Regions from separate parts of the Bacillus sp. DU-106 genome, predicted to be linked through region 1. Evidence: riboswitches for the same ligand, from Rfam matches in the RefSeq annotation. Region 1 holds a riboswitch; the other holds the start of a gene.
What was found. Region 1 has a riboswitch for lysine ahead of C3Y97_RS14915 (amino acid permease). Riboswitches for the same ligand answer to the same signal wherever they lie in the genome.
Positions count from the first base shown of each region.

Region 2: it holds a riboswitch for lysine, as region 1 does, so the genes downstream of both, C3Y97_RS08745 (aspartate kinase) here and C3Y97_RS14915 (amino acid permease) in region 1, are expected to answer to the same signal.

Region 1 covers NZ_CP026607.1:2,907,858-2,913,753, forward strand. The annotation lists gene C3Y97_RS14900 (VOC family protein) at 1-167, opposite strand, end outside; gene C3Y97_RS14905 (sulfite exporter TauE/SafE family protein) at 266-1,276, shown strand; gene C3Y97_RS14910 (GNAT family N-acetyltransferase) at 1,313-1,762, opposite strand; lysine riboswitch at 2,147-2,340, shown strand; gene C3Y97_RS14915 (amino acid permease) at 2,453-3,919, shown strand; gene C3Y97_RS14920 (iron-sulfur cluster biosynthesis family protein) at 4,034-4,339, shown strand; gene C3Y97_RS14925 (DNA alkylation repair protein) at 4,373-5,143, shown strand; gene C3Y97_RS14930 (hypothetical protein) at 5,258-5,896, opposite strand, start outside.
Region 2 covers NZ_CP026607.1:1,679,159-1,685,054, forward strand. The annotation lists gene C3Y97_RS08740 (VOC family protein) at 1-257, opposite strand, end outside; gene C3Y97_RS08745 (aspartate kinase) at 487-1,716, opposite strand; lysine riboswitch at 1,919-2,105, opposite strand; partial or broken gene C3Y97_RS08755 (hypothetical protein) at 2,298-2,576, shown strand; partial or broken gene C3Y97_RS08760 (DUF4166 domain-containing protein) at 2,519-2,842, shown strand; gene C3Y97_RS08765 (YndJ family protein) at 2,848-4,473, shown strand; gene C3Y97_RS08770 (8-oxo-dGTP diphosphatase) at 4,503-4,988, opposite strand; gene C3Y97_RS08775 (MFS transporter) at 5,126-5,896, shown strand, end outside.

The DNA of each region.
Region 1 (5,896 bases):
GCTAAAAATTCTATGTATGATAAGTCAAAATAACTTAAACTATTCCAAGTACCCCAAGTAGTATGCTCTCCGCCTAATACAGTATGAAATCCAAGCTCCTGCATTTGTTTTGCCGCTTCCTCCGGTGTACATTGCACTGCGTGAACGAGATGATCAAATGCTAACATATTCTTTCTCCCCTTTCTCTCCATCCTTTTATTGTATATTTTATTTTTCTTTCATTCAATTCAAAAACTTTAAAACCTAGTTGATTTATACGATTAATATGTATTATAATGAAACAAATTTAATTATTGCTGATTGGAAAAACCAAAGGCACTTTTCTCATACGGGAAAAGTGTCTTTTTCATTTATTATTACAGGGGGATTATTTATGCAGAAATTAATTGTCTTTGCTATTATTGGATTTTTCGCTCAACTGATCGATGGAGCACTCGGAATGGCGTATGGGGTAACGTCTACTTCACTATTATTAATGTTTGGTATTGCACCGGCTGTAGCTTCCGCATCGGTTCATTTAGCTGAAGTCGTTACAACTGCAGCTTCTGGCGCATCTCATATCAAATTTGGAAACGTTGATAAATATACAGTTTCCAGGCTTACATTACCTGGGGCAATCGGCGCATTTGTTGGGGCATGTTTTTTAAGCAATTTACCTGGTGATGTAATTAAACCGTACATTTCCGTATTTTTATTTACTTTAGGGGTTTATATTTTATTACGATTCATCATTCAAAAACAAATTGTCACTTCAAATAAGCGTATGTCTGCAAAACAACTTGTGCCGCTTGGTTTATTCGCTGGATTCGTTGATTCAACTGGTGGCGGTGGTTGGGGGCCGATTACGACACCTGTTCTTCTAGCAAGAGGAAATGAAGCTAGAAAAGTTATTGGATCTGTAGATACGAGTGAATTTCCTGTTTCACTCGCTGCAACAATCGGCTTCTTCATCTCACTTGGCTGGGAACAAGTAAGCTGGGTTTGGGTATTTTCTCTCATGCTCGGTGGTATCGTAGCGGCACCAATCGCGGCATGGCTAGTTCGCATCGTTCCTTCTCATTTACTTGGCGTATTAGTTGGTGGTCTTATTATCTTTACAAACATTCGTACACTGCTTACTACATTTAAAGTGGATCCAACTATTATTTCACTTTCTTACGTTGCAGTTGGTCTTGTCGTTATTATTTCTATTTTCATTGCTGTTCGTAATCATTCCAATCGTCCTAATACGTCAACGGCTGAGTATCCGAATGATCAGAAGCAAATGCTACCATAACTATAAAAAATACCGCTCAATTTAGAGCGGTATTTTTTATTTTTCTATTTTCCAATTAATCATCATTTCTGTAGCATTTACTCTCTTCATATGTAACTTTTCTAAAACACGCATCGAACTATAATTATCTAGAAGTGTCTCTGCAATTATTGTTTCTACCTCACCTGTTTTGAAAGCCCAATCGATTAGTTCTTTTACAGCTTCTGTTGCATAGCCCTGATTCCAATATTTCTCAATGAATCCATAGCCAATTTCTACTGTTTGATTCTCGTTTGGTTTCCCTTTAAACCCAATATCACCTAAAACGCTATCATCTTCTTTTCGAAGAACATACCACGCCCCCCATGGTAATAAAGTTGCATCTTTTTTTACATTCTTTACATGCCCTACAATATGCGGGCCGCTATTGTATCCTTGCTCGTTAGCGACTTGAATCCTCTCTTCTGTACACGGCACTATATAGAGCCTTTCTGTTTCTAATTTCATTTTGATTTCCCCTTTTCAATTAAACAATACCTCAATTTTACTAAAAATAAAAAGAATATTCATTCTATTTGTTAAATTTATACTTATTCTTTGAAACGAATTTAAGGAATAATCCTCTTTTGATAGTTATGTCGAATTATATTTTTCTGAATTTTCTTTTAATTTAGAGGGTTTTTCAATATTTTTTGCGAAACATTTGTATAACAATTTTTTCTTTGCTTATTGCTACATAATAGTAGGTTCGGGTGGAGTTTTGCAAGCGTTTCCTATACAATAACCGATATTTTTTGACTTTTCCTAACAAAATATCTTGCAATATATTCAGAAAGTCATTACAATTGCCATATATTAAAAATCTTAGCAATATATAAATCCTCATCAATCCGATGAGGTAGAGGTTGCGACTTTTAATAGTAAAACGGACGAGACACAGAGAATGTCAGCTGACTCCGTTTGAAAGGAAAAGTTGCCGAAGTTTATATTTCTTCTCTGGAAATATGAGCTGGGGCTGTCTCCGAAAGGAACAGAACTGTCACGTTTACAAAATTACCGTGTAAACGTGGGGTGCTATCTTAACGGAAGGGTATGATGGGGTGGTTATTTGTGAAACGTTCCGCCAAATTCCTTTGGCGGTTTTTTGTATTTTTCTCCCCCGCTCCTTCCTAACCTACAAGAAAAGGAGTGTTGAACATGAATAGCGCAACAAATCAATCTACCTCTAAAACGCAAACTACACAAGGACAAGGTGAATTAAAACGCGGATTAAAATCTCGTCACCTTACGATGATTTCTCTCGGTGGTACAATTGGTACCGGACTATTTCTTGCCAGCGGTGGTGTCATCCATACAGCTGGACCTGGTGGCGCATTAATTGCATACGCCGCAATTGGAATTATGGTTTATTTTTTAATGACAAGCTTAGCTGAACTTGCAGCTTACATGCCTGTTACTGGATCTTTTAGTACGTATGCAACAAAATTTGTTGATCCATCACTTGGCTTTGCACTTGGATGGAACTATTGGTATAACTGGGCAATTACGATTGCTGCTGAACTTGCAGCCGTAACATTAATTATGAAATTTTGGTTCCCAGATACCCCTTCTCTTATTTGGAGCGGATTATGTTTAGCTATTATTTTCCTTTTAAACTATTTATCTGTTAAAGGGTTTGGTGAATCTGAATATTGGTTCGCACTTATTAAAGTAGTTACGATTATTATCTTTTTAATTGTTGGTTTCATGATGATTTTTGGAATTATGGGCGGTGAAACGGTTGGATTTAAAAACTTCACTGTTGCAGATGCACCATTTAACGGCGGTATCATGGCAATTATCGGTGTGTTTATGGCAGCTGGTTTCTCATTCCAAGGTACTGAACTATTAGGAGTAGCTGCTGGTGAAACATCTGATCCAGAACGTAATATCCCAAAAGCAATTCGTTCAATCTTTTGGCGTATTCTTTTATTCTATATCCTTGCGATTCTCGTTATCGGTTTATTAATTCCTTATACAACTGAAAGTCTTGCTGCAAGTGATGTTACAGTAAGTCCGTTTACACTTATTTTTGAAAAAGCGGGCGTTGCCTTTGCTGCTTCTGTTATGAACGCTGTTATTTTAACGGCAGTACTATCTGCTGGTAACTCTGGTATGTATGCATCAACTCGTATGCTTTGGGATTTAGCTCGCCAAGGAAAAGCACCAAAGTTTCTTGGTAAATTAGATAGCCGCGGTGTACCTGTTAACGCATTAATCGTAACATCAATTGTCGGTAGTATCGCTTTCATTGCTTCTTTATTCGGTGACGGTGTTGTATACATTTGGTTATTAAATGCATCAGGAATGTCTGGCTTTATCGCTTGGGTCGGCATTGCAATTAGTCATTACCGTTTCCGTAAAGCATATATTGCACAAGGAAAAGATTTGAAAGACTTACCATATAGAGCAAAATGGTTCCCATTTGGTCCAATCTTCGCATTTACACTTTGTATCATCGTAATTTTAGGACAAAACTACGGCGCATTTATGGGTGAATCAATCGATTGGAATGGCGTACTCGTTTCTTACATCGGTTTACCACTCTTCTTAGTACTATGGTTAGGATATAAATTTACGAAAAAAACAAAAGTGATTCCACTTGATAAATGTGAACTAAAATAAAGTGAAACGAGCAAACAAATTTGTTTGCTCGTTTTTTGTTGCAAACCTCTTTCCTTCCCTATTGCTCCTGTTTTTGCCATAATAGAAGAAATATAAATAAAAGGTTGGGATACAATGAACATTCGCATTACTGATGAAGCAAAAGCAGCTATACATAGATTAGAACGTGAAGACAAAAAGATCATTCGCATTAGAGGAACAATGACAAACTCTTGTAGTATTTTCGTTGATGTCGATTTAATTTGGGATACATTTAACGCAGATGATGTTGTATATGAAGATGCGGAGCTTATCGTACAAATGGATTCATTTACGAAAGACTACACTGGTGATACAGTGAAGCTTGATTATAAGACGACAGGTTTTAGTATTACGACTCCGAGTGAGACTTTGGTTTATGGATTGTCGATTAAAAAATAAAAATTGTTTTCATTTGACCACCGAGGTGAAAAAATGGGTAAATATGTTCCGTTAAAATTTTTATTTAATGAAGAATTAGCAGAAAAAATAGCTGATTCTATTTGTAAACACGATCCTTGTTTCTCTAAAAGCATCTTTGTAGATTCTGTAGCTTGTAAAGTTGAAAATTTAGAGTTAAAACAGCGTATTGAAGTAATTGCAGATGAATTACACAATGCTTTACAAAAAGATTTTAATGCCGCAATACATATATTACTGAAAACATTAGGACCAGAAAATACAACCGGAGTAGGCACATTTACAAATGGATATATGTACATGCCTGTTGCAAAATACGTTGAAAAATATGGGCTTAACGATTTTAAAATCTCGTTTAATGCAATGTATGAAATAACGAAAAGGAATACTGCTGAATATGCCATTCGGCCCTTTCTTGAAACATACCATGAAGATACACTAAACATATTACAACAGTGGATTCATGACGAAAACAGCCACATTAGGAGATTAGTTTCTGAAGGTACAAGACCAAGGCTTCCTTGGGCTAAAAAAATAGGAGCTCTAAAAGGTGATTTTCAGTACAATTTACAACTTCTTGAACCATTAATGAATGACCCTTCTAAATATGTTCAAAAATCTGTAGCCAATCATATTAACGATATTACGAAAGAAGATAAAGAACTCGTTTTTCAGTGGTTACAGCAATTACGTGATAAACAGCATCCTATTAATCCTTGGATTATAAAACATGGGTTAAGAACAGTTATTAAAAATGGTAATTTACCAAAAGATTTTTGTTTTTGAGTATATTAAACAAAAACGCTATCTTTTCCTATGATTCTAGAAAAAGAATAGCGTTTTTTTACTCGTCCAGTATTTAGTAGGTATAACTTTTTATATTTCAAAAGACTTTTCTCTCTAAAAATATTTTTCATACAAATTTTCACATTCTAAAAAATCTATAAATTTCTTATAATGTGTCACTGTTCTTTCTAAAGCAATCATTAAAACAAAAATAAAATAAATTGCTTGGATTCCATTCATATAATTAAAGAGTGATTCAAATATATATACAATACTTGCAATCATAGAACAAAACCATAAATAAAACTTCATTTTCAGCTTTTTAATTTTTTGCTTAGTTGTCTTACAATACTGGCCATGAACTCTTATAAACAAATAAATTGCTGTATGTAAAATAATAATTGAAAATTGAAAACTTCGATTGTCCTCCGAACTAAATTCAGAAAAATCTATTTCTAATGAATGTAATACTATCCAAATAGAAAATAAAGATAGCAGAAATACATATAAAAAACCAATTAATAATTCAAAAATAAAGAGCCAAGGTTTATTTATGATTGAGTAAAATGGATTTAGATATTTTATGGTTAATAAAAATTTTCTCACTAAATCAGTAATAATAATTGATGTATTAGTTATATTCATATAGAAAAGTAATGTTATTGGAACTAATAACATTATAGTGATGCCCCAAACAGTAATCTTAATGCCTGATATAAAGAAAACAGCTCCATAAATTATAACTGAAAAAAT
Region 2 (5,896 bases), 1.2 Mb from region 1:
GCTGTTCGGTGATCTGCTATAGTAGGAGGGGTGAGAAATCGCGAAAGTTCAATTCGGCTGTGGCCATCTGGAGTGACCATCATAGCAATCTCTACGCACTGAGAACCGAGTCCAGTTACGCGACCAGCCCATTCACCTTCGACATTTGCTCGACCTTCGAGATTCAAGCCAATCTCCTCAAAGAAAGAGATTGCGTTATCAAGGGATTCTACAACGATGCTGACATTGTCCATTCGTAGTAATTTGTTTTTTGCCATAGTCTTATCTCCTTATGTATAAAAGTTTATTATTTAATTATCCTCATAATTATACTACTAAGTAGTTACAAATTCCTTTCAGTCAAAAACACCTTGTCACAGTATAGGAAAATGTGACAAGGTGTTTTTTAATATATCATATAGCATCTTGTTAACGAATAGCTTTTTAATTAATAGGAAGGAAGTAGATTAATATGTTTTTTTTATAAGCGTTACTAAACATATCAAATTAGCTCATTTGCACGAAAGGCTCAATTTTCGCCATAAATGATTGATGCAGCGCCTCAACGCCTGTTACTAAATGAAGGCGGTCAATAACGACAGACACTTTAATTTCTGATGTACTTACCATTTTAATATGAATATCTTCTTCTTTTAAAGTAGTGAACATATTTGCAGCGACACCTGGGTTAGATACCATGCCAGATCCTACGATTGATACTTTTGCTAAATGATTTTCATATTCTACTGCTTCATAGTGAAGTGCCTCTTGATTTTGTTCCAATACTTCTAATGTTTCTCTTAAATCATTAGAATGGATGGAGAAGGAGAGATGAACAGTTCCTTCATTTGTAATACTTTGAATGATGATATCTACATTAATATGTGCCGCTGCTAATGTAGAGAAAACAGTTGAAAGTGAACCTTGTTCTAATCCTTTCACTGTGATGCGTGTAATATTATCTTTAAATGCAATACCTTTAACGATTGATTGTTGTTCCATGTTACATTCTCCTTTTACAATTGTTCCGTTTTCTTGTTCCATACTTGAGCGAACTTCTAAAATGACATTATGATTTTTAGCAAACTCAACAGCACGCGGGTGTAATACACCAGCACCGAGGTTTGCAAGTTCTAACATTTCGTCATAAGAAATTTCATCTAATTTATAAGCATCTTTTACAACTCGTGGATCCGTCGTATATACGCCGGTGACATCTGTGTAAATATCACATTTTTTTGCGTTTAGTGCAGCAGCTAATGCGACAGCAGTTGTATCAGAACCGCCTCGTCCAAGCGTTGTAATTTCAAAATCTTCACTGACTCCTTGGAAACCAGCTACAATAACAATCGTACCTTCAGCAAGATAAGATTGAATACGATCTGTATGAATGTCAGTAATCCGTGCACTACTATGTACAGATTCTGTCGTAATACCAGCTTGCCACCCTGTTAATGAAATTGCATGATAGCCTTTTGCTTGCAGTGCCATCGTTAATAATGAAATAGTTACTTGTTCTCCTGTAGATAGAAGCATATCCATTTCACGTTTACTTGGATTTTCTGTGATAGCGTTAGCGAGTGCGACAAGTTCATCTGTGCTTTTTCCCATTGCTGAAACGACAGAGACAATGCTATGACCTCGTTCATATTCTTCAATAATTAAATTTGCTACATGTTGAATGCGTTCGACGCTTCCGACAGAAGTGCCACCGAATTTTTGAACAATTGTTTCCATTACAGATTCCTTCTTTCGTCTATTTTTAAGAATAGATTAGGAAATATATAAATCCCAATACTCCTGTAGTTACCAGAAAGACAAACAAAAAACACCATCTCAAATAAGTGAGGATGGTGCTGTTACAGGAAAAGGGAAACAGAAAACGGAGCTAATAAAAAAACCGCCAAAAAAGGAATATCATAAAAAATGATATCTCTTTTTTGTAGATAGCTCTTCATACGTACACGTCTGTACATATGACAGTTCTGTTTCTATTCGAAAACAGCCCCAATTGATAAATGCAGAGAAACTTATCAATTTCGGCAATACTTCCTTTCATCTAAGTTCATAGACATCTCTGTGTCTCCATTAGAATACTCATAAGTATCGCAACCTCTATCTCACGTTTTAGGCGAGAGTGTTTGATTTATGAAGTTGTTGGTAACATTTGTTTTATAATAATTTAAATTTTCCGGGGAATCAAGTGTTTTATATATATTTTAAAAATTCTTTCTTTTTTCTGAGGAAGTTTGTGAAAAATGTAGCAAAATAAATTCATTGCATGTACATTAAACTTATAGTGCATAGGAGGTGGGAGAATGAAAAGGAAACAGCCTATTTATGTTGCGACAAAAATGAACACGACGATGGGAAAATTATGGGGATATACGCAAGAACCAGATATACATACAGAGTGGGATGCTCGCTTTACTGAAATTTCGTATTTAGAGAAAAAAGAAGGAGAACCACAGAAGTTTTTGTATAAAACAAAGATTGGATTTGGGTTTGAAATAGCTGGAGAAGGGGAATCAATAGGTGAAATAAGAAAAGATATTTTAACGCAGTTATGCAATTGGATGGAAACGAAAATGAAATTGTAGATTATTTTGGCGAACCACATTTACTCGTTTCTACACTGCATTTTCATATCGATGAGTTAGGGGCAATGCATATTTCTTCAAAGAAACAATGGTTTTATATGTTTGGAAGAAAAATGCCGTTACCAAAATTTTTGTATGGTGAAGCAAAAATTGTTGAAAGTTATGATGCAACACTACAGTGTTTTCGAATTCATGTACAAGTACGAAACCCGTTAATTGGCTCGCTTTTTTCATATAAGGGAACATTTGTGGAAAGGAAATAAACGATATGAAAAATATAATATTTGGGCTTGCTTGTTATGTTGTTTTTCTAATATATGAGTGGTCGAATATAAATCCTGTTGAAGCAATTATATTATTGTCTGTTTTATTATTTATACCAATGTCACTTTGTATTATTGATAAAAGAAAAAGAGATGGATCGTATTTATTATTTTATAAATTCGTATCGTTTTTATATCCAATCGCAGCAATTTGTGCAATGCTAGCTTTCGTCACAAATTACAATGTATTTGCGCTAGTTTGGTTTGTATATACAGGAATTGTTGCGTTATTTGGTGTAAGTAGATTGCTAGAAAGAGGATGGAAGCCGTTAGAAGAAATCGCCATAGATAGTGCGTTTATTTATTTGTTTTTAGGTGGTTTTTGGTTTTTTGCTTCAGTAGCAAAACTTTCAATTATGCATTTTAGCTCTGACATTGTTTTACTCACAGCAGCGCATTTTCATTATTCGGCGTTTCTATTGCCATTATCAGCTGGTTTAATAGGGAGAAAAAGAGAAAAGAGAAGTAAAGTATATGATGCTATTATGTTTATCATCATGATTTCACCTATGACAGTTGCAATAGGAATTACATACTCGAGAATATTTGAATTTTTTGCAGTGCTCCTATATTTATGTGCCATTTATGGATATGGATTTTACGTTTGGAGAGCAAAATTTAATGCTATCAGTGCAAAGATTCTTTTAATCGTTTCGTCTAGTACACTCATGGTTACAATTATGTTCTCACTTATATATTCATACGGAAATTTGAAGCATGTAATGACGATTACAATTGCTCAAATGGTTTGGATTCACGGTGTTGTCAACGGAATTGGAGTAGCGTTACCGGCATTTGTCGGCTGGATGATCGAAAAGAGTGTTCCGAATTATAAATACTATGGGAAACCAATGAGTAAATTAAGAGGAAGTGTGGCAATTGGTGAGGCTTTTTTATATAGCGGCAATTTAGTAGGCAGTAAGGAATACAACGGTTTAGTTGATCAAATAACTGATTTTCATAGTGAGTCATTTGACGTGACGAAGGTACCTTTAAGTATTATTCGTTTTTATGAAAATACAACAGAGTATGAGTTGCAATCAAATATTAAATGGGCTCGTTGGTTCCGCCTATTTGCATTTTGTTATGAGAAAATGAGCAAGCATGTAGGACAAATACATTTAGGGATGGGCGGCAATTGGGAAACGATGCATGGCTCTATCATTAGTGTAATAGATGAGAAAGATGGAAGAGAGAATGTAAGGGCTTGGATAAGGAAAAATGAAGCAGGTGAATCTATTTTTGTAGCTCTTTATTCAAAGCATACAAATAAGAATGAGACATATATGAATATCGCCTTACCTTTACCTTATTCGAATATGACTGGTATTTTGAAACTATATAATGATAATCATGATTTAATCATTACTAGTAAGTTAAGAGAAAATGGCCAGGGAGATGAGGGGATTTATTTACATACTCGGTTCTTAACAATCCGTTTACCGTTAGCAGAGACTTTCATCATTACAGAGGGTAAGGATAAAATGTTAACAGCTCATCATAGCATGTGGCTATTTGGACTTGAATTTTTACATATTCATTATAAGATTGAAAAAATTGCACAGAAGTAAGAAAGGCTTGGATGGGTTTCCAAGCTTTTTTATGTATGGGTAATTGTCATAGAAATTTGTTTATTTAGCTCATTATCCCAAACACGTTGAATTTCAAAAGTGCCTGTTTCAAAAAATAATGGGAATCTTTCTTTAAACCAAGTTTGCACAGGTAGCTTTAGTGCTGTATTGATTGGTATCCATAATAATTCACCCTCAGGAGGATTCAAAAGAAGTTCACCTTCAAATGAGTCTGTCCAATAGTTAAATACCATATATCGAACATTATCTTTCGGATTGACATATTCATCTAATCCTTTAAAAGTTAAATTGGAAACAAGTAATCCAGTTTCTTCTTTTACTTCTCTTATAGCGGCTTGAACGATACTTTCGGGGAAATCTACTTTGCCGCCAGGAGCGATGTAGCCAGGGAAACCTCGATGGCTGGGGCGTTTTATGAGTAAAATTTCATTGTTACGTTGGATCATACACATTGTATAGATCTGATGTTCGATGTTATGTGAATTTGGAGGCATAATGATGTATTCTCCTTTATATTTTTTTGATAATTTTACCATAACATAATTGTTTCTTATATAATTAGAAATGGAATGTTATAAATTTTCAGTTATATATTATAAATTCTATAGTCATTCGAAAAGAGGGGAGAGACATGCAAGGAGAAATACAAAAGGAGAAAAGTTTAGGTTATATTGGAAAATTATTATTACCAGTTAAAGTATCAACGCACTTTAAGTTTTTATGGATTGGACAATTACTCTCGGCCTTAGGTAGTTCGATAACTATGGTCATACTTCCAGTTGTTGTGTATTCATTAACTGGTTCAACAGTTGTAATGGGGATGACGATGGCAATGTACATGCTACCTAATATTCTTGCTTTACCGTTTGCGGGTTTAATTGTAGACCGAATTGATCGGGTTAGGTTAATGTTATTTACGGATATAATCCGCTGTATATTAATGCTATTACTTGCATCGCTTATATTTATGGATTTATTAACAATTACGATTTTATATATTCTCGTTGCCATATACGGACTTATGGAAGGGATATTCCAACCAGCATATTCTGCTGTAAGGGCGAAAGTATTCGTCCCTGAAATTCGTAATGCAGCTAACGCACTCACTCAAATGAGTAATCAAGGTATACGATTAATTGGGCCAGCACTTGGTGGGTTAATCGTATCGGTTGCATCTGCAGGGATAGGTTTCGGACTAGATGCAGCAACGTACTTATTATCATTTTTATGTTTATTATTTTTAAAAGAAATTAAGTTTAAAAAAGTAAAACCCATTGAAAAGAGTAAGCTTAATTACAAACAAGAGTTTATGGAAGGTGTTTTAGTTTTAAAAAGTCATCCGTGGCTGTGGATTACAATTTTAGTTTTTTCTTTTATAAATATTTGTTATGCCGGTATTATC